3 regions of the Bradyrhizobium genosp. L genome follow, and region 1 is predicted to be linked to each of the others. Evidence: predicted binding sites of a transcription regulator. Region 1 holds the regulator's gene; each other region holds the start of a gene.

Region 1 (7,834 bases):
GGACCGCCGCCGCCCATGCCCTGCTCGAAGGCGGCATGGCCGAAGCGGTCATAGGCGGCGCGCTTGTCGCCGTCCTTCAGCACTTCATAGGCTTCGTTGATTTCCTTGAAGCGGATCTCGCTCGAGGCATCGCCGGGATTCTTGTCCGGGTGCCACTTCATCGCGAGCTTGCGGAAAGCTGCCTTCAGCTTGGTCTCGTCCGCATTCCGTTCGACCTCGAGGGTCTCGTAATAGCAGCGCTTGGTGGACATCCATCAATTCCGTCGGCAGTTCATCGCGATCGGCCCGGATCGCGCCCGTTCAACAAAGATGTAGTCATCGGCTTAAAGAAAAATGACCCCCACTCCATCGAGACGCCAGGCGTGCTCTTTGGGGTGAGGGCCATGATCCGATCCGCGCCTAAGCAGACTTCTTGTTGTTCTTGTCGTCGTCGACCTCGGTGAACTCCGCGTCGACGACGTCATCCTTGGCAGCGTCCTTGGCCGCATCGGCCTCGGCCTGCTGCTTGTACATGGCCTCGCCGAGCTTCATCGAGGCCTGTGCCAGCGTGTTGGTCTTGGCCTTGATCGCCTCGGCGTCGTCGCCCTTCAGCGCTTCCTTGAGGTCGCTGACGGCGTCCTCGATGGCGCGGCGCTCGGTCTCGGCGATCTTCGAGCCGTGCTCGGCGAGCGCCTTCTCGGTCGAGTGCACTAGGCCGTCGGCATGGTTCTTGGCGTCGACCGCCTCGCGGCGTTTCTTGTCCTCGGCCGCATTGGCCTCGGCGTCCTTGACCATCTTGTCGATGTCGGCTTCCGACAGGCCGCCGGACGCCTGGATCCTGATCTGCTGTTCCTTGCCGGTCGCCTTGTCCTTGGCCGAGACGTTGACGATGCCGTTGGCGTCGATGTCGAAGGTCACCTCGATCTGCGGCATGCCGCGCGGCGCCGGCGGAATGCCCATCAGGTCGAACTGGCCGAGCATCTTGTTGTCGGCCGCCATCTCGCGCTCGCCCTGGAAGACCCGGATGGTGACGGCGCCCTGATTGTCTTCGGCGGTCGAGAACACCTGGCTCTTCTTGGTCGGGATCGTGGTGTTGCGGTCGATGATGCGGGTGAACACGCCGCCCAGCGTCTCGATGCCCAGCGACAGCGGGGTGACGTCGAGCAGCAGCACGTCCTTGACGTCGCCCTGCAGCACACCGGCCTGGATCGCGGCACCGATCGCGACGACCTCATCCGGGTTGACGCCCTTGTGCGGCTCCTTGCCGAAGAACTGCTTCACGACTTCCTGGATCTTCGGCATGCGGGTCATGCCGCCGACCAGCACCACTTCGCCGATCTCGCCGGCGGTGAGGCCGGCATCCTTCAGCGCCTTGCGGCAGGGCTCGATGGTCTTCTCGACGAGATCGGCCACCAGCGCCTCGAACTTGGCGCGAGTCAGCTTCATCGTCAGATGCTTCGGACCGGTCTGGTCGGCCGTGATGAACGGCAAATTGATCTCGGTCTGCGTGGTCGAGGACAGCTCGATCTTGGCCTTCTCCGCAGCTTCCTTGAGACGCTGCAAAGCGAGCTTGTCGTTGCGCAGGTTGATGCCCTGCTCCTTCTGGAACTCGTCGGCGAGATAGCCGACCAGGCGCATGTCGAAATCCTCGCCGCCGAGGAAGGTGTCGCCGTTGGTCGACTTCACCTCGAACACGCCGTCACCGATTTCCAGGATCGAGACGTCGAAGGTGCCGCCGCCGAGATCGTACACCGCGATCGTGCCGGTCTTCGACTTGTCGAGACCGTAGGCGAGCGCGGCAGCGGTCGGCTCGTTGATGATGCGCAGCACTTCGAGGCCGGCGATCTTGCCGGCGTCCTTGGTGGCCTGACGCTGGGCGTCGTTGAAATAAGCGGGAACCGTGATGACGGCCTGATCGACCTTCTGGCCGAGATGCGCCTCAGCGGTCTCCTTCATCTTCTGCAGGATGAAGGCCGAGACCTGCGAGGGCGAATAGGTCTTGCCGTCGGCTTCGACCCAGGCGTCGCCGTTCGATGCCTTGACGATCTTGTAGGGGACGAGCTTCTTGTCCTTCTCGACCATCGGGTCGTCGTAGCGGCGGCCGATCAGGCGCTTCACTGCGAAGAACGTACGCTCGGGATTGGTCACCGCCTGGCGCTTCGCCGGCTGGCCGACGAGGCGCTCGCCATCGTCAGTGAAAGCAACGATCGACGGTGTCGTTCGCATGCCTTCTGCGTTCTCGATCACCTTGGCGTTTTTGCCATCCATGACGGCGACGCACGAATTCGTCGTGCCGAGGTCGATCCCAATGACCTTACCCATGATGTTCATATCCTTGTTGCTGCGGCAGGTTGGTTGGGCCCTGACGGCGCTCCGTACCGAACCCCCAGACGATCACATACTCGCGATATTGCGGTGGTGAGCCTGATATAGGAGAGAGGGTCCCGCCCGCAAGGACTGGACGCAACGTTGAGGCCTGAAAAGACTGACGTTTGAAAGATTGTGTCAGCTCCGCCTCCGCGCTGTTTCAGGCTCTCAACAAGTTAACAAATCGGCAATGATGGCGGCGGCCGATCGATCGAGATCCGACGATCGGTTGTTGAGTGAACGCTCACAAAGCTCCCGCACAAGCCGGAGATGCCATCGCGCGCAGACGCGCTATTTGGCCGCTGCCGGCCGCGACCATCACGTGACCCCATTCCCCGAAACAGCGGGAAATACCGCAGCGGACCGTGCCTGACCGGCGAAAAGCCGGGGGAATCCGGGCGGTGCGGCAGGAACGATGCCGGGGTCAGCCCTGTTGCAAGGCCATCAAAACCGCTAAAAGCGGGCCGACTGACGAGGCTCGCCCCGCCTTCGTCAGACCCCTTGAGCGGGCCTCCAAGCAAATCCGGTAGATCCCTCCATGTCGCCATCTCGAGTTCTCGCTGCGGTTGCCTTGCTGTTTGCCACCACCTGCTCCGCCTTCGCGGCCGACGTGGTGTTTCCGCCGGGCGCGCATGTCGGGATGAAGCCGCTGGTCGGGCTCGTCCGCGCCAAGTCGTTCATCGGCTTCGAGACCGAGGACCAGGGCGTCAAAGTGCTGGTCGCCGACCTGCCCCAGCCGGCCTATGGCGAGGTCGTCAGCGCCTTCAAGGCCAATCCCGCCGGCGCCGGCAACATCAAGCCGGAGAGCCTCGAGACCCCGGCCGGCCTTGCCTATTACACCGTGGAGAGCGCGCGCGACGGCGCGACCAATGTGCGGCGCTATTCCATGATCCTGCCCGGCCCGAGCTTCTCGGGCTATGTCGCGGTGCAGGTGCCGGAGAACGCCGCCAAGATCTATACCGACGATGCGGTGCGGCAGATGTTTGCCACCGCCGAGATCCGCAACGAGGTGCCGGTCGACGAGCAGCTCGGCATGATGCCGTTCAAGATCACCGAGCTCAGCGACTTCAAGAACGTCCGCATGCTGGCGCCCGGCGCGGCGCTGATGCTCGCCGACGGCGACGAGAAGACCGGCTTCGAAACCAAGCCGTTCATCCTGCTCGGCGTGATCGGCTCGGCACCGGCGTCGCCGGACGATCGCGGCCGCTTCGCCCAGCAGATCGCCACCACGATCCCCGGCGTGCGCGACGGTCGGATCACCATGTCCGAACCGATCCGGATCGACGGCCAGGCCGGCTACGAGACGCGGATCGATGCGACCAGCGGCAAGGACAACACGCCCGTCACCATCGTGCAGTGGCTGCGGTTCGGCTCGCAATCCTCGATGCGGATCATCGGCAGCTCGCCGCGCACCGATTGGGAGAAGGCGTTCCCACGCTTCCGCGCGGTGCGCGACGGCATCCAGCCGCGCGGCTGACCGCGTTTTCCGCAAAGCCGACCGAAAAATCGGACTTCCGCAGCCCGACGAACGGAACTAGCCTCCTCGCGCGATTTCACGCAAAGAGCGAGGAGGGGCGCGATGTTGGATCGGCGACGGATTGTTGCAGGGCTCGGTGTAGCGGCACTGGCGACCCTGGTTCCACACCAGCTGTGGGCCGCGATCAAGCCCGACGACGCCTCCGCGCTGCTGGTGATCGACGTTCAGAACTGTTTCCTGCCCGGCGGCAGCCTCGCGGTGAAGGAAGGCGATCAGGTGGTGCCGATCATCAACCGGATCGCCAAGAGCTTCGGCAATGTGGTGATGACGCAGGACTGGCACACGCCCGACCACGTCTCCTTCGCCTCGGCCCATTCCGGCAAGAAGCCGTTCGAGACCATCGACCTGCCTTATGGCAAGCAGGTGCTGTGGCCCGACCACTGCGTGCAGGGCACCGACGGCGCCTCGCTGTCGAAGGATCTCACGATCCCGCAGGCCGAGCTGATCATCCGCAAGGGTTTTCACAAGGACGTCGACAGCTACTCGGCTTTCACCGAGGCCGACGGCAAGACCACAACGGGCCTTGCCGCCTACCTGAAGGCGCGCAAGGTCGAGCGCGTATTCGTCGCCGGCCTGGCCACGGATTTCTGCGTCGCCTGGACCGCGCTCGACGCCCGCAAGGCCGGCTTCGAGACCTATGTGGTGGAAGATGCCTGCCGCGGCATCGACACCCAGGGTTCGCTCGCCAAAGCCTGGGCCGACATGGCCAAGGCCGGCGTCAAGCGAATCCAGTCGTCGGATATCGCGTAAGGCGAGCCGCCGAGGCCTCAGGCCGTGAAGTCGGTGGCCGGGGCAGCCTTGGCGCCGCCCTTGGAGACGCCGACCAGGGCCGGGCGCAGGATGCGCTCGCCGATCATGTAGCCGGCCTGCATGACCTGAACCACGGTGCCCGACGGCACCGACGTATCAGGCACTTCGAACATCGCCTGCTGGAAGTTCGGATCGAATTTTTCGCCGATCGGATCGAATTTCTTGACGCCGTTCTTTTCCAGCGCGTTGAGCAGCGAGCGTTCGGTCAGTTCGACGCCCTCGATCAGCGCCTTCAGGCCGGGATCCGCGGCTTCCTTAGTTTCCGCCGGCACCGCATCGAGCGCGCGCTGCAGATTGTCGGCGATATCGAGCACGTCGCGGGCAAAGCCGGTGATGCCGTAGGTCTTGGCATCGGCGACCTCGCGGCGGGTGCGCTGCCGCAGGTTCTCCATCTCGGCCAGCGTGCGCAGCGTCCTGTCGCGCGCCTCGGCGAGTTCCTTGGTCAGGGCCTCGGCCGATCCCACTTCGGGATCGTCGGGCATGATGTAGGGCTTCGAGACCACCGGCTCGCCGCTCTGCGCCGAATTCTCGGAATTGTCGTTGGCCCGGTTCGGATCGGTCATGGCGTGCCTTCTCGAAAACTCGCGTCTGTTCAAATCTTGGGGATTGGCTGCCCGGGATATCGTGCTTTGGGCGGCGAAAATCAAGCGTCAGTTGACGTTCCGAGGGCCACAGGCCGCCACCTCGCCCGAACAAAGCGCTTCAAATGGAAGCAAATGACGGTCCTCAGCCGCCCAGCAATTTGCTGACGATGCGCGCGGCGTAATCGACCGTCGGGATCACCCGCGCATAATTCAGCCGGGTCGGGCCGATCACGCCGAGCACCCCGACGATCCGCCCCTGCGCATCGCTGTAGGGCGCGATGATGGTCGAGGAACCCGACAGCGAGAACAGCTTGTTCTCCGAGCCGATGAAGATCCGCACCCCCTCGCCGCCTTCGGCGCGGCCGAGCAGATCGATCACGCCGCGCTTGGTCTCGAGATCGTCGAACAGCGACTTGATGCGCTCGAGATCCTCCAGCGCATGCAGATCCTCCAGCAGATTGGCGTGTCCGCGCACGATCAGCTGGCGATCCTCGCTCTCGCCGCCCGACCAGCTCGCGATGCCGGCCGCGATGACCTTTTGCGTGAGCTGATCGAGCTCGGCGCGGTTCAGCCCCAACGCCGCTTCGAGCTCGAGGCGCGCCTCGGCCAGCGTGCGGCCGCGGATCCGCGCATTGAGGAAGTTGGTCGCTTCGGTCAATGCCGACGACGGCACACCCGGCGGCAGCGCCAGCACCCGGTTTTCGACCTGGCCGTCTTCGCCGACCAGCACCACCAGTGCCCGTTCCGGCTCCAGCCGCACGAATTCGAGGTGCTTCAGCCGTGGGTTCGATTTCGGCGTCATCACGACCGCGGCCGCCCGGGTGAGGCCCGACAGCCGCGTCAGCGCCTCGCCGAGCGCAGCCTCGACGGTCTGCGCACGGCCGACGGCGGCAAGCTGGGTCTGGATCGATTGCCGTTCGGCTTCGGTGAGATCGCCGACCTGCATCAGCGCATCGACGAAGAAGCGCAGCCCGAGTTCGGTCGGCAGCCGGCCTGCCGAGGTGTGCGGCGCGTAGATCAGCCCGAGTTGCTCGAGATCCGACATCACATTGCGCACCGAGGCCGGCGACAACGGCAGCGCGATCAGGCGCGAGATGTTGCGCGAGCCGACCGGCTCGCCGGTGGCCAGGTAGCTTTCCACGATTTGACGAAAAATGTCGCGCGAACGCTCGTTGAGCTGGGCCAGCCCGGCATATGGCGTGATCAGGCTAATCGGATCGTGCTGGACCAAACTTCGCTCCCTCGACCGCCCATCTCGTCTGGGCATGATCCTTCGGAAAACCGCGTCACACTTTTCCGGATCATGCCCTAATCTGTCGATCCGCCAGCCCGGTGACAAGCTCGCTTTCGACCCTCCGATACCGGGTCAAAACCCCTTGCCGCGGCCCGTTCCCGCTCCTACAAGCGCGGCCAGCCATTTCTCTCGGATTTTCGGAGGTTTCCATGCGGCCAAGCCGCCGTGCGCCCGATCAACTGCGCCCCATCACGCTGGAGCGCGGCGTGGTCAAATATGCCGAGGGTTCCTGCATGGTGAAATTCGGCGACACCCATGTGCTCGTCACCGCCACGCTGGAAGAACGGCTGCCGCCGTGGCTGAAGGGCCAGGGCCGCGGCTGGGTCACCGCCGAATACGGCATGCTGCCGCGCGCCACCCTGGAACGCACCCGCCGCGAGGCCTCGGCCGGCAAGCAGGGCGGCCGCACGGTCGAGATCCAGCGCCTGATCGGCCGCTCGCTGCGTGCCGCAGTCGATCTCGAAGCGCTCGGCGAGCGCCAGATCACCGTCGATTGCGACGTGATCCAGGCCGATGGCGGCACCCGCACCGCCTCGATCACCGGTGCCTGGGTGGCGCTGGCCGACTGCATCAGTTGGATGAAGACCCGCAACATGCTGAAGGCCAACGTGTTGCGCGACAACGTGGCGGCGATCTCCTGCGGCATCTATCAGGGCACGCCGGTGCTCGACCTGGATTATGCCGAGGATTCCGAGGCCGACACCGACGCCAATTTCGTCATGACCGGCGACGGCCGCATCATCGAGGTGCAGGGCACCGCCGAGAAGACGCCGTTCTCGGAAAGCGAATTTTTGGCGTTGATGGCGCTGGCGCGCAAAGGTGTCGCGCGCCTCGTCGACTTGCAAAAGATCGCGGTCGCGTAGACACATTGGTCATGCACCGCCGAATCACCGGAAGGCTCGTGATCGCCACCCACAATCCCGGCAAGCTCGCCGAGATGCGGGAACTGCTGGCGCCGCACGGGGTGGAAGCGGTATCGGCCGGTGAGCTCGGCCTCGCCGAGCCCGAAGAGACCGGCGGCAGCTTTCGCGCCAATGCGGCGATCAAGGCGATCGCGGCAGCGAAGGCCACCGGACTGCCGGCCTTTGCCGATGATTCCGGCCTCGTGGTCGATGCGCTCGACGGTGCGCCCGGCATCTATTCGGCGCGCTGGGCCGGCGAAGCCAAGGATTTCATGGCGGCGATGACGCGGATCGAGCGCCTGTTGCAGGAGCGCGGCGCCACCACCCCCGACAAGCGCAAAGCGCACTTCGTCTCGGCATT
Region 2 (7,834 bases), 2.7 Mb from region 1:
GATTCTTCTCTTCGATCAATTTGATCTTCCAATCGCGCCGCCACTTCTTAAGCTCTTTCTCGCGCGCGATCGCAGTGAGGGCGTCGTCGTAAATCTCGAACCAGACGAGCTTGTCGACGGCATATCGCTTGGTAAAGCCGGCGACCGCCTTGGTCTTGTGTTGGTACACACGACGCACGATGTCGTTCGTCACGCCGAGATAGAGCGTGCCGTTCTTGTCGCTCGCGAGGAGGTAGACGTAATAGGCCATGAGCACGCGGAGCAATGGATTCCGGGCTCACGCTTCGCGTGCCCCGGAATGACGAAACCCCGGCATCGCTGCCGGGGTTTTGCATTCCTTGTAATCGCCTTGAGAGGCCGGACTTAGAAGTCCATGCCGCCCATGCCGCCGCCCGGAGGCATCGCGGGGCCGCCGGCGTTCTTCTTCGGCAGCTCGGCGACCATCGCTTCCGTGGTGATCAGAAGCGCGGCAACCGAGGCTGCGTTCTGGATCGCGGTGCGCACGACCTTGGTCGGGTCGATGATGCCCTTCTTGACGAGGTCCGCGTAGTCGCCGGTCTGGGAGTCGAAGCCGTAAGCGTAGGCCTTGTTCTCCAGGATCTTGCCGACGATCACCGAGCCGTCTTCACCGGCGTTGATCGCGATCTGGCGAGCCGGAGACGACAGCGCCTTGCGCACGATCTCGACGCCGGTCTTCTGGTCGTCGTTCTTGGTGCGCAGGCCCTTGAGCGCCTCGGAGGCACGAAGCAGGGCGACGCCGCCGCCCGGGACGATGCCTTCCTCGACCGCCGCGCGGGTCGCATGCATCGCGTCATCAACGCGATCCTTGCGCTCCTTCACCTCGACCTCGGTCGCGCCGCCGACGCGGATCACCGCGACGCCGCCCGCGAGCTTGGCGAGACGCTCCTGCAGCTTCTCACGGTCGTAGTCCGAGGTGGTCTCCTCGATCTGCGCCTTGATCTGGGCGACGCGAGCGTCGATGTCGGCCTTCTTGCCGGCGCCGTTGACGATCGTGGTGTTCTCCTTGTCGATCATCACCTTCTTGGCGCGACCGAGCATCTGCAGCGTGACGTTCTCGAGCTTGATGCCGAGGTCTTCCGAGATGGCCTGGCCGCCGGTCAGGATCGCGATGTCCTGCAGCATGGCCTTGCGGCGATCGCCGAAGCCCGGAGCCTTGACGGCCGCGACCTTCAGGCCGCCACGCAGGCGGTTGACGACGAGGGTGGCGAGCGCTTCGCCTTCGACGTCCTCGGCGACGATGACCAGCGGCTTGCCGGTCTGCACCACGGCCTCGAGCAGCGGCAGCAGCTCGTTCAGCGAGGAGAGCTTCTTCTCGTTGATCAGGATGTAGGCGTCGTCCATTTCAACGCGCATCTTGTCGGCGTTGGTGACGAAGTAGGGCGAGATGTAGCCGCGATCGAACTGCATGCCCTCGACGACGTCGAGCTCGGTCTCGAGCGACTTGGCTTCCTCGACCGTGATCACGCCCTCGTTGCCGACCTTCTTCATGGCATCGGCGAGGAACTTGCCGATTTCGGCATCGCCGTTGGCCGAGATGGTGCCGACCTGGGCGATCTCGTCGTTCGAGGTGACCTTCTTGGAGTTCTTCACGAGATCGGCGACGACGGCTTCCACCGCCAGGTCGATACCGCGCTTGAGGTCCATCGGGTTCATGCCGGCGGCAACCGACTTGGCGCCTTCACGCACGATCGCCTGGGCGAGCACGGTCGCGGTGGTGGTGCCGTCGCCGGCCGCGTCAGCCGACTTGGAGGCCACTTCGCGCACCATCTGGGCGCCCATGTTCTCGAACTTGTCCTCGAGCTCGATCTCCTTGGCGACGGTGACGCCGTCCTTGGTGATGCGGGGAGCGCCGAACGACTTCTCGAGCACGACGTTGCGGCCCTTCGGACCGAGGGTGACCTTCACCGCGTTGGCGAGGATATCGACGCCGCGCAGCATCTTGTCGCGCGCATCGACCGAGAATTTGACTTCTTTAGCTGCCATCTGAAATTTTCCTTGGATGATTTACCTTGGGAGGGAGGAGGCGCTCAGGCCGCCTTCTTCTTGGAAGCGGGGACGTCGAGGACGCCCATGATGTCGCTTTCCTTCATGATCAGCAGGTCTTCACCGTCGATCTTGACCTCGGTGCCGGACCACTTGCCGAACAGGACGCGGTCGCCGACCTTGAGGTCGATCGGGATCAGCTTGCCAGCTTCGTCGCGGCCGCCCGGACCGACGGCGGTGACTTCGCCCTGCGAGGGCTTTTCCTTGGCGCTGTCCGGAATGATGATGCCGCCAGCAGTCTTCTCTTCGGCGTCGATGCGCTTGACCACGACGCGGTCGTGAAGCGGACGGAATTTCATGCAGTCCTCCTAAGCATATGCAGATATTGTTGGATTTTGGAGTGTTAGCAGTCCAGCTGGGCGAGTGCCAGCTGGCTGGGCTGGAGATAGGCCAAGCCGTTGCGGCGGGCAAGGGCCTGTAGCAGAAAATTTGGCACTCAAGAATGCCCTCTGCCACGATCGTGAGAGGATCGTCGCGGCATCCTTAATGCCGCCCGCCCGGGTGCCGGGCAGCTATTAGCAGATGCGGTAAGCTGCTGCCAACGCACGAAATTTCAACAATCCATTAAACATTTAGGCTTGAGATGGGTTAGTCGCGTGCGTCACATTTCTCTCATGTGAGCGCATCCATTGCCGGTGGTCCGGCTGGGGTCGGCCGCCATGTGAGTGCGCTCCGTCACAGGAGGTTGGCATGGTCTCGCGGGTTGGTGGGGTTGTTTCGGACGATTTCCGGAAGCAGTTGCTGGGCTATGGGCTGACGACGGCGCAGATCCTTTACCGGATGCCGGATCATCCCTCGTTCCTGCAAACCTATGTCTGGCAGAACTACGATCTGTTCCCGAAATTTCCGGCGCTGCAGGATTTCCTGGCCTTCTGGCAGCAGAAGCTCGACGGCCCGTTGTTCGCGGTGACGGTGGCGCATTCCAAGCTGATCAAGCCGACCGAGCTGCGCGCGGTCGACGGCGTCTTCCGCCTGCACTGAGCGGATGGGAGCGGTGACGTTGCGTAGGGTGGGCAAAGGCGCGTCAGCGCTGTGCCCACCTTCACCGCCACTGCTCGCGATGGTGGGCACGCTGCGCTTTGCCCACCCTACGCAGCGTGGATTGTGCTAGCCTTTCCCGACCAAAAAAACGGGAGGTAATCATGGCAAAGCAAAAGGTCACAGCAAGACCCGCAGCCAAGACCGCGGTGAAGAAGAAATGGACCGGGCTCGGCACATCGGCCAAATCAGCCGCGCGCAAGACCATCAAGTCCAAGGGCCGCGTCTCGGCGGTCAAGAAGAGCGCGCCCAAGGCCGCAGTGAAGGCGCGGCCGAAGCAGCGCGTCGCGATCAGCCATCACCGCGAAGAGGATTTCAAGGCCGACGGCCTGCGCACCTACGCAAAGTACCGCGACCTCGGCATATCGGCCGCCAGCCACGGCCTGGCGCAGGCGCATGTGATCCGGTTGCAGGGCCCGTGCAATCCGGACGAGGTCTCCAAGCTGCACTTCCACGACGTCGAATTCCAGATGGTCTACGTGCTCAAGGGCTGGGTGAAGACCTACATGGAAGGCGAGGGCGAGACGCTGATGCGCGAGGGCAGCGCCTGGACCCAGCCGCCGAAGATCCAGCACATGATCCTGGATTACTCCGACGACGTCGAACTGCTGGAGGTGATCCTGCCGGCCGAGTTCAAGACGGTGGAGTTGAAGGCTTAGCTACCCGTGGTTCAAACGCGGCACGCTCTAGACTAACGGCGCGCGCTGGACGTACTCAGGGCGGGCACGGAGCCGATGACGGCGGCGGAGATTGCGGCGGCCGTGCTGGCGGCCCATGGCGCGCATGACGCCACCTTGAATACGTGCAGGCATCGCGCTGGGGATACAGCACAGCCTCAAAAACCATGAGGGGAAGGGCGTGGAACAGGTTCGCTGGGCTACCCGGCACGGTGGATGATTAAGATTGAGGAGCGTCTGGGGGCTTAGGTGCTTTCGGCAGTTTCGGGGTTTTCGAACGGTCGCCGTCTGCTCCCTTGCCATTCATCGTGCTTGCCAGCCAAATTGCCGAAGTGGGGCCACCTATAGCTACAATTGCAATTATCCCAGCGGCCCACGCATTGCCAAAAATGGCAGCCAGGGTAGCCAGAGAAAGACCCCATACAGCGACACCGCCAGCGATCAATTGACCGCGATCCATTCTCCGCTCGGAGCCTTCGGTCCGCTGCCGCTCCAGGTTCTGGCGATGAGTGCGTTGTTGTTCGGTCCAACTGATAATCTTTTGACCGAGGCCAGGGAATTCCTGCTCATATTCAGCAAGGATATCCGGAGGCATGATCGGCAAAGAACCGCGGGCGACGAAGAAACGAGCGCTTACCTGAATGGCCTTCGTTACTTGGGGGTCGCTTACATCTACGCCCGCAGTTTCAAGGGCACCTTCTAGGGCGGGAGGCAGAACTTCGGGAAGCTGCCCCTGCTCACGTTCTTTCGGGCTTGCGGTCTCTTTCGATGGCTCTGGAGTGATCGGTGTGCGGGACTGACCTGCTTCGTCCATGTGTTGGAGACCCATATACTGTCCGCATCATGTCGGCAGACCTCAATACGGTGTACATATCGGTCGCCGCATTACTCCAGTCAGAGATCATGGCCTCTGCATCGGAATCGTAGAAGTGCTGAACCTCCTGCGGGAACGGATTCAGCGCTGACCCGGCGCCTTGTAGATAGTCGCGGACATAGCCTTTCAGCTCAACAAAGTAGCTGCGGCCGCCATGGTTACAAATAAGGTCAACCGCCTTTTGCTGCTCTGTTGCATTGTTTAGTACGTGCGACCACAGGTCGGTTGCCTGGTCTCGGACGACTAGATTGCAGCAAATGCTGTGATCGGCAGGGTTTTCATCCCACACGCACTTCCAGCCCTCGTTGGCTGGATGGGAAAGAAAACCTGATAGGTATTTTTTTCCTGACATCTCAGCTACTTACGGGTGGGAATGCAGACTCAACATAGCAATTGGAATATAGCGTACACTCACTTTGGCTCAATACCCTTGCTGATAATTTAATTTCGTGACCTGGATCATTGTCCCAGATGGCGCTGCCAGTAGCCAATGAAATCGACGCTCCTGCCTCATTTGAGTTGCCAAGGCCGCGCAATACGGTTCACTTGACCTCCGTTCGAAACCCGGCGGTTGTCCTCACGTCATGAGGACTCCAGCGCGTACCAGAGGAGATAGGCACCCGTGGTATGGTCGTGGATGCCGATCTCGGCACGGCGCAGGTGGCTGAAATACACCTCAAGCTTATTGGTGCAGGTGCCGTCGAGGTATGCGCTTCGCTCCATTTGGGCTCCGGCGTCAGCACCCCGACGATCGCCGCCATCAGACACGTCGTCAGCGTGCCCGAGACGATCGACTTCAATCCGAGCGCGTTGATCTCCTCCCGCCGCGCGGGCGCCATGGTGCCGAGGCCGCCGATCATGATGCCGAGGCTGGCGAAATTGGCGAAGCCGCACATCGCGTAGAGCATGATCAGCCGCGAGCGCGGATCGAGCGCGTCGCTGCCGAGCTTCGACAACTCGACATAGGCGATCAGCTCGTTCAGCACGGTCTTGGTGCCCATCAGGCTGCCCGCCGTGATCGCCTGCGGCCAGGGCAGCCCCATCAGCCAGCACACCGGCGCCATCACGAGCCCAAGCAGCCGCTGCAGCGAGATCCTGGCGCCGCCGATCTCGGGCAACAGCCCGATGATGGCGTTGACGAGATAGACCAGCGCCACCAGCACCAGCAGCATCGCGACGATGTTCATCAACAGCTCGAGGCCGGCCGTCGTGCCCTTGACGATCGCGTCCATCGTCGAGGACACCTGCACGTCGGGATCCTCGAGCGCCCCGCCGGTGCGCTTGTCCGACGTTTCCGGCACCATGATCAGGCTGACCAGGATCGCAGCCGGTGCGCCGAGCACCGAGGCGATGACGAAATGCGCGGCCGCATCTGGAATGAGGGGAGCAAGAAGCGTGGCGTAGAGCACCAGCACGGTGCCGGCGATGCCCGCCATGCCGCCGGTCATCACCAGAAACAATTCGCTGCGGGTCAGCTGCGCCAGATAGGGGCGGATGAACAGCGGCGCTTCCACCATGCCGAGGAAGATGTTGGCGGCGGTCGACAGTCCGACCGCGCCGCCGACACCGAGCGTGCGTTCGAGCAGCCAGGCCATGCCGCGCACGATCGGCGGCAGCAGGCGCCAATAGAACAGCAGCGTCGTCAGCACGCTCATGACAAGCACGATCGGCAGCGCCTGGAAGGCGAGGATGAAATCGCTGCCCGGCAGCTTGGGATCGAACGGCAGCGTGCCGCCGCCGACATAGCCGAACACGAACGCGGTGCCGGCGCGGGTCGCGGCGCCGATGGTGCCGACCGCATCGTTGATCGCACCGAACGCGGTTGCGACCAGCGGCACCTTGAGCAGCACCAGCGCGGTGACGATGGTGGCGCCGAGCCCGATCGCCGCCTGCCGTGGCGACACCATCAGGCGGTTCTCGCTGAGCGTCCAAGCGATCGCAAGCAACGCCACCACGCCGAACGCCGATTGCAATTGCAGCATGACGCCCCCGAAAACCCTTCGCGCGATTATGGCATCGGCCGCGCGCAGCGCAATGCTGGTGCCCGTTGCTATCGACAGCATTGACAAGTTGCAGGCGCTCGGCCACGCACTCAGTCATGTCCTCCACCATGCCGGTCGGCGCCCGCGATCTGCTCGGCCACTCACCATTCCTGTTCTTTCTGTCGTCGCGCAGCCTGTCGCGCTTTTCCAGCCAGATCGGCGCGGTGGCGATCGGCTGGCAGATTTACGATCTCACCGGCAGCGCCTTCGATCTCGGCATGGTCGGCCTGGTCCAGTTCCTGCCGACGGCATTGCTGGTGTTCGTCGCCGGCCACGCGGCCGACCGCTTCGAGCGCAAGCGCGTGATGCAGGCCTGCCAGATCGCCGAGGCGCTGACTGCGCTGGCGCTCGGCGCAAGCACCTTCGCGGGCACGATCTCGGAGGTGCAGATCTTCATTGCGACGTTCGTGCTCGGGATCGCCGGCGCGTTCGAGAGCCCGGCGACCGCGGCACTGCTGCCGCTGATCGCGCCACAAGGCTCGTTGCAGCGGGCGACCGCGATCTCGAGCGGCGCGGCGCAGATCGCGACCATCACGGGGCCTGCGATCGGCGGCTTCGCCTATGCGCTGATGCCGAGCGCGCCCTATGCCGTGATGATGCTGTTCTGGCTGTTCGGCGCGATCCTCACCGGCGGCATCGGCCGGCTCCAGCAGGCGCCGGTCAAGGATGCCGCGTCGTCGGACGATCTGTTTGCCGGGGTCAGATTCGTGCGCAGCAATCCGGCGATCCTCGGCACCATCTCGCTCGACCTGTTCGCGGTGCTGTTCGGCGGCGTCACCGCGCTGCTGCCGATCTATGCCCGCGACATCCTGCAAACCGGCCCGCTCGGTCTCGGCGTGCTGCGCGCCGCGCCCGCGGTCGGCGCGCTGTTGATGACGATGGTGCTGGCGCGGCATACGATCAACAGCCGCGTCGGGATGCGCATGTTCCAGGCGGTGATCGTATTCGGCGTGGCGACGGTGGTGTTCGCGCTGTCGCACTGGATGTGGCTGTCGGCGCTGGCACTCGCGGTGCTCGGCGCGGCCGACACGATCAGCGTCGTGATCCGCTTCTCGCTGGTGCAGCTCGCCACTCCGGACGCGATGCGCGGCCGCGTCGGCGCTGTCAATTTCCTGTTCATCAACGCCTCCAACCAGCTC
Region 3 (7,834 bases), 1.2 Mb from region 1:
TCGGTTCATGCATCGGGTAGTGCACGAGAATGTCCGCGGTGGCGAGCTCGTTGATGATGCGCGGATTCCAGGGATTGCCCCAGAACTCCTTGAACCAGCGGGCCACGACGCTCTTGTTTGCTTCTGACATCGGATCGTCTCCATCTGCGTGTTGCCGGCGTCGCGATCGGCGATGCCGCGATGGGCGCAGTCAACAATGGGACGAGGTGTATCCGACACCCGATTCCGGATCGGGCGTGCTGCGCCGCGCCGCGCCAGATTCTGCTGTGCCCGCATGGCGTTTGGCACGGCCTGTCGCGTCGCGTCGCACGATCCGGAATCGGGTGGTTCGCGGAACGCCAACGCGAAATGCTTCTCCTGAACACGGAGGACCAGGTGATGCGAAACTTCGATGCGATCGCCGCGCTGCGCGGCGAGGGACTCCGTCCCGAATTACGCGCGCTGCTCGATCGCGTGGCGGCTGAGCCGCGCGATGAACTTTTCAGGAGAGGCGACGGAATGCTGCAATCCGGCCCCGACCCCGTCCCCGCAACGGCGCGCAACAACGTCGTGCCGCTCAAGCGCGACAGAGCTGGATCAATCGGCTTGCCGCTGTTTGGCTCACCTCTCCCCGCTGGGGAGAGGTCGATTTGCGCAGCAAATCGGGTGAGGGGCCGCAACTCCGACGAGAGACCGTAATCCCTCACCCGACGCTATGCGCCGACCTCTCCCAAGGGAGAGGTGGACCATCGACGGTCTCAGCGCCACACCGATTTGTCGGCGTCCCAGCGCTGGCCCTTGAATTCCTTCAGCAGCGCGTCGATCGAGCCGTTGTCGTCCTTCGGCTCGCCGCCTTCCTCGTCGCTGCCGGTGTCTTCGGAGAGGCTGAGCTTGGCGCCAGCGCTGTCGTCGGTGGTCGAGGTCGCCGGGCTCGAGACCCACAGGATCATGCGGTCGGTGGCGCCGGGTTTCTCGGGCGAGACCAGCGCGGTGATCTCGAGATTGTCGGTGAGGCCGAGTGCGGGATAGATCGGGCTCGGCCGCTTCAGCACCAGCTTCAGCTTGCCGGTGTTGGCGTTCCAGGTCGCGGAGGCCGGCTTCGCCGACAGCGTCTTGCCGAGCACGCTGCCGATCGCGGTGGCGATCTTGTCCTTGTTGATCTTGTCGCCGCTCATCCAGTCGGCGGCGGCGAAGCGGATGGTGCGGTCCATCTCGATCACGCCGCTGGTCCATCCGGCCGCGGTGACGCCCGCGGTGGATTTCGCCTTCGCGAGCAGCGCGCTGGCGCGTTCGGGGTCGATGGTGAGGTTGATGGTCTGCTCGCCGGCGCGCATCGCATCGCAGGTCACCGCGAGGCTGGAGGTGGCGATCTCGACCGGCTCGCCCTTCAGGCCCTTCAGGAAATCGGTCGCCGCATCGAGCTTGACCCGCACGCCGACCGATTCCGGCGAGACGTCGGTAAAATCCTTCGGTTGCGGCGTGATGCCGTCCTCGCTCGCCTGGTTGTCGAGATATTCCTTCTCGCTGAGGTCGGAATTATCAGACGAGGCGACCTCGGTCACGGCTGGGCCGATCGTGATCTGGCCGCGGAATTCGAAATTATCGCCGGTCTGCTTGCGCGTCAGCTTGACGATGACCGGCTGCTTGTCGGCGACGGTTTGGGTGGTGCCCGACAGCGTCTGGCCGTTGACGGCGAGGTTGGCGACGAACCGGTCCTTGCGGTCGGAGCCCTTTTGCGCGGGATAGCAGACGTCGAGCACCGCCGCCGTCACGGCCTTGCCCTGGCGGGTTTCCTTCAGGACGACGTCGGCATTGCCGTCCATCAGGCCGTCGATCGAGGTGAAATAGCGGGTTTCCGGGCCGCCGGTCGGGTTCGCCTTCGATTGCAGCTTGATCTGGGCGAAAGCAGGCGCCGAGGCAACGGCAAGACCGAGCAGCAGGAGGGGCAGGGCGCGCATGCGATGAAGTCCTCGAGGGGGAGAATCGGTTCCGTCGTAACTACCAAACCTCCGTGTCATTGGCCAAAAAAGAAGGCCGCCTGACGGCGAAGCGGATCAGGCGCGCGTCTCCGGCTCCTCGCTGCTCTCGAGCTTGCCGCGCAGCGCCGTGACGACCCGGTGCATCGCTTCGATGTCCTTGATCGCAAGTCCCTCGGCGAGCCGGTTGATCCAGGGCAGCTGCAGGCGCATGGCGGCGTCGAACGCCTCGCGTCCCCTGTCGGTCAGGACGACGAGCTGGGCCCGGCGGTGGTGCGGGTTGGTCTCGAATGTGACGAGCCCGTCGCGTTCCAGGTCGTTGACGATCCGCTGCACGTTCTGTCTGGCGGCGCCGAGGTCGCGCGCCAGCCACGCCACCGGCTGCGGCCGTTCGGCGGCGATGATCGCGCCGAGAATCTGCCAGCGCGCGCTGGTCAGCCCGAGGGGCGCCACCAGGCGATCGCCGGCGGTGAAAATCAGGCTGTTGAGCCGGAACAGGTCGAGCATCAACTCGCTCAGGGCGTCGCCCGCGGGCGTTCGCTTGGCATGCGGCATTTGTCACCATAAGTTTATATTGACATCATGTTGTCAATATACTACGTATCGATCGTAACGGAATGACACCATAGCACCATATCGAAGGGAACCAACCATGCCGCAGATGCGCCCCCTGGATCCGGCTTTTCCGATCGGCCGCCAGCTCGCGGTCGACGCCACCTCCGTCGTGCTGGTGAACGTTTTCACGCTGGACGCGGCCGACGAGTCGAGCTTCCTGAAGGCATGGCAGGACGATGCCGTCATCATGAAGCGGCAGCCGGGCTTCATCTCGACCCAGCTGCACCGAGCGCTCGGCGCAAGCCCGACCTACCTGAATTACGCCGTCTGGGAATCGACCGCCGCGTTCCGCACGGCCTTCGCCAATCCCGAGTTCAGGGCCAAGCTCGCGGCCTATCCGGCCTCGGCGGTGGCATCTCCGCATCTGTTTCAGAGGGTCGCGGTGGCGGATATCTGTGTCGCGTAGTCCGGCAAAGGCGATCCGGTCGGCGCCGAGGTTGTCGCCTCGGGATCTATCCGTTCACACCGTGTTGCCGCGGAGATCGAGCAGTTGATTCGGCCATCGCATTGCTGAGAGTTCTGCGTACATGCTTCCCCGATAGATCAAGGTCCTCGGCGTCCCGTCCGGCTCAATGAAGTGCGTCGCATTCTCCATCAGCCTGTAGCCCGCGCCTTGGTAGATGCGGGGCTCGTAGGCAAACAGGATCGCGAAGGGAATGTGCCGCTTTGCCAGCTGTTCATGCGCGCGCCGGACCAGCGCGTGGCTGTAGCCGGATCGCCTGCGGTCGGGCGCAACGGCAATTCCGCCAAGCAGTCCGATTTCGACATTCTCGCGTCCAATTCCGACCTCGCGGGTGTAGAGGCCCAAATGGCCGAACACCAGCGGACCATCGCGCAAGATGATGGCTATGTCAGGCGCTCCGACCGCGCGATAATAGTCACCCTCGTTCGGTCCATCTTCGGGAAAGGCATCCCTGAGCAACCGGCCGACGCCGGATGCGAGATCGCTGTCACCGAGGTCATCCGGTCGAACCTGCAACAGCTCAATCATCGGCTCCCCACTCGGTCGCAACGCCGAGAGCTTATCGCGGATCGCAGATTTCCGCCAAAGGCGCGGGCAAGGCCGGGGCCCCGTGGCGAAAAAAGAAGGCCGCCCGGAGGCGGCCTTCGATTGCGATCGGGATGTGCGTGAGGGCTCAGAAGCCGCCCATGCCGCCCATTCCACCCATGCCGCCGCCGCCCGGCATCGCGGGGGCTGCTTCCTTCGGCGCCTCGGCGACCATGGCTTCGGTGGTCACGAGCAGGCCGGCCACGGAGGAGGCGTCCTGCAGCGCGGTGCGCACCACCTTGGCGGGGTCGATGATGCCCTTGTCGACCATGTCGACATAGTCCTCGGTCTGGGCGTCGAAGCCGAAGGTCTCCGACTTGTTCTCGAGGATCTTGCCGACCACGATCGAGCCCTCGACGCCGGCATTCTCCGAAATCTGGCGGATCGGAGCTTCCAGCGCCTTGAGCACGATGTTGATGCCGGCCTGGACGTCGGCATTGTCGTTGGTGAGACGGCCGACCGCCTTCTTGGCGCGCAACAGCGCGACGCCGCCGCCCGGCACGATGCCTTCCTGCACCGCGGCGCGGGTCGCGTTCAGCGCGTCCTCAACACGGTCCTTCTTCTCCTTGACCTCGACCTCGGTCGCGCCGCCGACCCTGATCACGGCAACGCCGCCGGCGAGCTTGGCAAGCCGCTCCTGCAGCTTCTCACGGTCGTAGTCCGAGGTGGTCTCCTCGATCTGCGCCTTGATCTGGCCGACCCGGGCGTCGATGTCCTTCTTCTTGCCGGCGCCCTTGACGATGGTGGTGTTCTCCTTGTCGATCACCACCTTGCCCGCGCGTCCGAGCATGTTGACCGTAACGCTCTCGAGCTTCATGCCGAGCTCGTCGGAGATCAGCTGGCCGCCGGTCAGGATCGCGATGTCCTCGAGCATCGCCTTGCGGCGATCGCCGAAGCCCGGCGCCTTGACGGCTGCGACCTTGAGGCCGCCGCGCAGGCGGTTGACCACCAGCGTCGCCAGCGCCTCGCCCTCGACGTCCTCGGCGAGGATCAGGAGCGGACGGCCGGACTGCACCACGGCTTCCAGCACCGGCAGCATGGCCTGCAGGCCGGACAGCTTCTTCTCGTGCAGGAGGATGTAGGCATCTTCCAGCTCGGCGGTCATCTTCTCGGCGTTGGTGATGAAGTAGGGCGAGAGATAGCCGCGGTCGAACTTCATGCCTTCGACGATGTCGACCTCGGTCTCGAGCGACTTGTTCTCCTCGACCGTGATCACGCCCTCATTGCCGACCTTCTGCATCGCCTGCGCGATCATCTTGCCGATCGCGGTATCGCCGTTGGCCGAGATGGTGCCGACCTGGGCGACTTCCGACGAGGAGGCGACCGGCTTGGCGCGCTTCTCGATGTCCTTGATGACGGCTGCGACCGCGATGTCGATGCCGCGCTTGAGGTCCATCGGGTTCATGCCGGCGGCGACCGACTTGCCGCCCTCGCGGACGATGGCCTGGGCCAGCACGGTCGCGGTGGTGGTGCCGTCACCGGCGGTGTCGTTGGTCTTGGATGCGACCTCGCGCAGCATCTGCGCGCCCATGTTCTCGAACTTGTCCTCGAGCTCGATCTCCTTGGCGACGGTGACGCCGTCCTTGGTGATGCGCGGGGCGCCAAAACTCTTCTCGATGACGACGTTGCGGCCCTTGGGGCCCAGCGTCACCTTGACGGCATTGGCGAGCACGTCGACGCCGCGCAGCATGCGCTCGCGGGCGTCTCCGGCGAATTTCACGTCCTTGGCAGCCATTGTGTGTACTCCTGGATGATTGGGATGCGCCGTTTCTCTCGCTCGTCATCGCCGGGCTTGACCCGGCGATCCATCTTCTTCCGAAGTGTGATGGATGCCCGGGTCAAGCCCGGGCATGACGGCGTGGGGGTTGCGGCAGCGCGAATGAACTACGTCAGGCCAGCACGCCCATGATGTCGGACTCCTTCATGATCAGGAGCTCCTCGCCGTCGAGCTTGACCTCGGTGCCCGACCATTTGCCGAACAGCACGCGGTCGCCGACCTTGAGGTCGATCGGGATCAGCTTGCCCTGCTCGTCGCGGCCACCCGGGCCGACGGCGACGATTTCACCCTGCGAGGGCTTTTCCTTGGCCGAGTCCGGAATGATGATGCCGCCCTTGGTCTTCGCTTCGGCATCGATACGCTTGACCACGACGCGGTCATGCAGCGGGCGGAAGGTGGATTTAGCCATGACGTTCCCTCTTGGAAGGCTGGTTTCAGGTCCGGTTCATCGAGACCGGCGTTGGATACGTCCCGTCAGCGCCCGACAGGACGCCGGACGCGCTTAGCAATCGTAGTGCGAGAGTGCCAACCGCGCGCGGGAAATATGGCCTGGCGCCGATCCTGTCAAGCAAAGTGGGTTAAGGCCTTGGTGAGGCCAATATAGGATGGTGGACCGGAAACCAAATCGTAGCGATGACGTAATTTTGCCAGACGTCGTTGCTCCGCCTTAAGTTTTACGCTTGGCTGCGGGACGGGTGTGGCCAGGACAGAAGTCGGGGGATGCAAATGAACAGGTCACTCAACGCGCGATTGGTCGCACGGCTCGCGGCTGTCCCGGCGCTGGCGCTATCCCTCGGGGCGTGCAGCAGCTTCAGCTTGCCGTCGTTCTCGTCGAACAATCCCGAGCCGCCGCCGCAGGCCGATGCCGGAGGGGGGCCGGAGATGCCGGCGACCATCCGACCCGACGAGATCGTCGGCCGCTGGGGCCTCGCCTCGTTCCAGAACCCCGCCGACCGCGCCCGCACCGAGAAGGCCGCGCGCGATCAGTGCAAGCAGCCCTACGTGATCGGCGCCGGCCAGTCCGGCGGCGTCATCATGCATCTGGCCGACCAGGCCACCCCGCAGGAATTGCGGCTGAAGGGTTCGCCGAGCGGCAAGAACTATATCGGCCCGCCCGGCCCGACCCCCGGCGAGCAGGACCGCGAGATCGTCTCGTTCGACGGCCGCGTCCTGATCACCCGCTTCGTCGACAAGGACGCCGCCACCCGCTACGGCAACATGGTCTACGTCCGCTGCGCGCCGCGGGCGTAGTTCGTTTCTCGATCTCGCCGCATCAAAGGTCCGCCTCTCCCCTTGTGGGCCTGTTGCGTTATTGACGTTTTGAAGCGCGGCGGGAGAGGCAGGCGTGGCAGCCGGAACGGTGTTGATTGATGTGCTCGGAGGGCGGCTCAGGCTGCGATTGTCGCCCACCGCCGCATATTGAAGGCGATGGCGGCGAGTTTGACCTGTGCGCTTGCCTTGATCAGGCCAACGTAACGGATACAGGTCAGCCGCATGCGGCATTTGAGAGTGGCGAAGGTGGTCTCCACCTGCGCCCTTCGCCGTGCGATGAGGCGGTTATAGCGTTTGAGCCTGGCCGGTAGCTCCGGATGATGCTTGTTGGGGCGGCGCGCGATCCGAGGCTTCTTGCCTTCCGCTTTCAGCCGAGCCCGTCTGGCATGGGTGTCGTAGGCCGCGTCGGCCCACACTGCGGCTTCATCTCCGCGGATCAAGTCGTCTGCCGGTGTCGTGTCGTTGATATTGGCGGGTGTGGTCAAAACCGCGCGGATCAGGCCGGATCCTTCGTCGACGCCAACATGTGCCTTGTAGCCGAAGGTCCAGCCGCTCTTGCCTTGCCGCTTGACGAACCGGGCGTCGGGATCGTTTGACGGCCGATCATCCTTCGGCGGTGCAGATACCGCCTGGATCAAGGTCGCATCCAGCATTGTGCCGCGCTTCAGGATAACACCGGCATTCTCGAGCTGACGGTCCAGTTCACTGAACAGCTTCTCCAAAAGCTCCTGTTCGACCAACTGGTTCCGGAAGCGGCTGAGCACCGTGTGATCAGGCACCGCATCCTCAAGGCTCAGACCGACGAAGCGCTTGAACGATAGCCGATCTCCCAGCGCCTCCTCGAGGTCGCGATCCGAAAGACCATAGAGCGACTGCAACAGCAGCGCGCGGAACAGCACCAGCACAGGATAGCCCGGGCGACCGGGGCTTGCCTCATCCCGCAAATGGGCCAGCAGCTTCTCGAACCGATACCATTTGACCAAGCTCGACAACCGCTCCAGCGCCGCATTGGCGCCAGCCCCCTTCGGCAGCAGCGCTTCCACAAAGCTCGGCTGTCCCGTCTGCTTCACCGCCATCGTCATTCCCCTCGGCCTTTGCCCTAAGGAATCACAATCGCCAGATTACGCAACAGGCCCCTTGTGGGAGAGGCCGGATTGCATCGCAGAT

What was found. The regulator HrcA, encoded in region 1, represses chaperone genes, less so after heat shock. The targets are predictions, from matches to a motif close to GTTAGCACTCNCNNNNNGNGAGTGCTAAC.
Region 2: the regulator HrcA is predicted to act here: its motif matches at 2,407-2,435, upstream of IC762_RS23145 (co-chaperone GroES).
Region 3: the regulator HrcA is predicted to act here: its motif matches at 5,897-5,925, upstream of IC762_RS06460 (co-chaperone GroES).

Annotation. Positions count from the first base shown of each region.
Region 1 is NZ_CP061378.1:165,706-173,539, forward strand. It holds gene dnaJ (molecular chaperone DnaJ) at 1-251, opposite strand, end outside; gene dnaK (molecular chaperone DnaK) at 400-2,301, opposite strand; gene IC762_RS00770 (hypothetical protein) at 2,885-3,823, shown strand; gene pncA (bifunctional nicotinamidase/pyrazinamidase) at 3,926-4,633, shown strand; gene grpE (nucleotide exchange factor GrpE) at 4,651-5,256, opposite strand; gene hrcA (heat-inducible transcriptional repressor HrcA) at 5,420-6,508, opposite strand; gene rph (ribonuclease PH) at 6,721-7,434, shown strand; gene rdgB (RdgB/HAM1 family non-canonical purine NTP pyrophosphatase) at 7,446-7,834, shown strand, end outside.
Region 2 is NZ_CP061378.1:4,849,616-4,857,449, reverse strand. It holds gene IC762_RS23155 (GIY-YIG nuclease family protein) at 1-250, opposite strand, end outside; gene groL (chaperonin GroEL) at 364-2,004, opposite strand; gene IC762_RS23145 (co-chaperone GroES) at 2,049-2,363, opposite strand; gene IC762_RS23140 (usg protein) at 2,755-3,045, shown strand; gene IC762_RS23135 (cupin domain-containing protein) at 3,207-3,761, shown strand; gene IC762_RS23130 (DUF2335 domain-containing protein) at 4,000-4,593, opposite strand; partial or broken gene IC762_RS23125 (NupC/NupG family nucleoside CNT transporter) at 5,388-6,635, opposite strand; gene IC762_RS23120 (MFS transporter) at 6,752-7,834, shown strand, end outside.
Region 3 is NZ_CP061378.1:1,378,735-1,386,568, forward strand. It holds gene IC762_RS06425 (ester cyclase) at 1-130, opposite strand, end outside; gene IC762_RS06430 (hypothetical protein) at 118-678, shown strand; gene IC762_RS06435 (hypothetical protein) at 738-1,937, opposite strand; gene IC762_RS06440 (MarR family winged helix-turn-helix transcriptional regulator) at 2,034-2,510, opposite strand; gene IC762_RS06445 (antibiotic biosynthesis monooxygenase family protein) at 2,608-2,976, shown strand; gene IC762_RS06450 (GNAT family N-acetyltransferase) at 3,031-3,561, opposite strand; gene groL (chaperonin GroEL) at 3,707-5,353, opposite strand; gene IC762_RS06460 (co-chaperone GroES) at 5,508-5,804, opposite strand; gene IC762_RS06465 (hypothetical protein) at 6,122-6,646, shown strand; gene IC762_RS06470 (IS5 family transposase) at 6,784-7,743, opposite strand.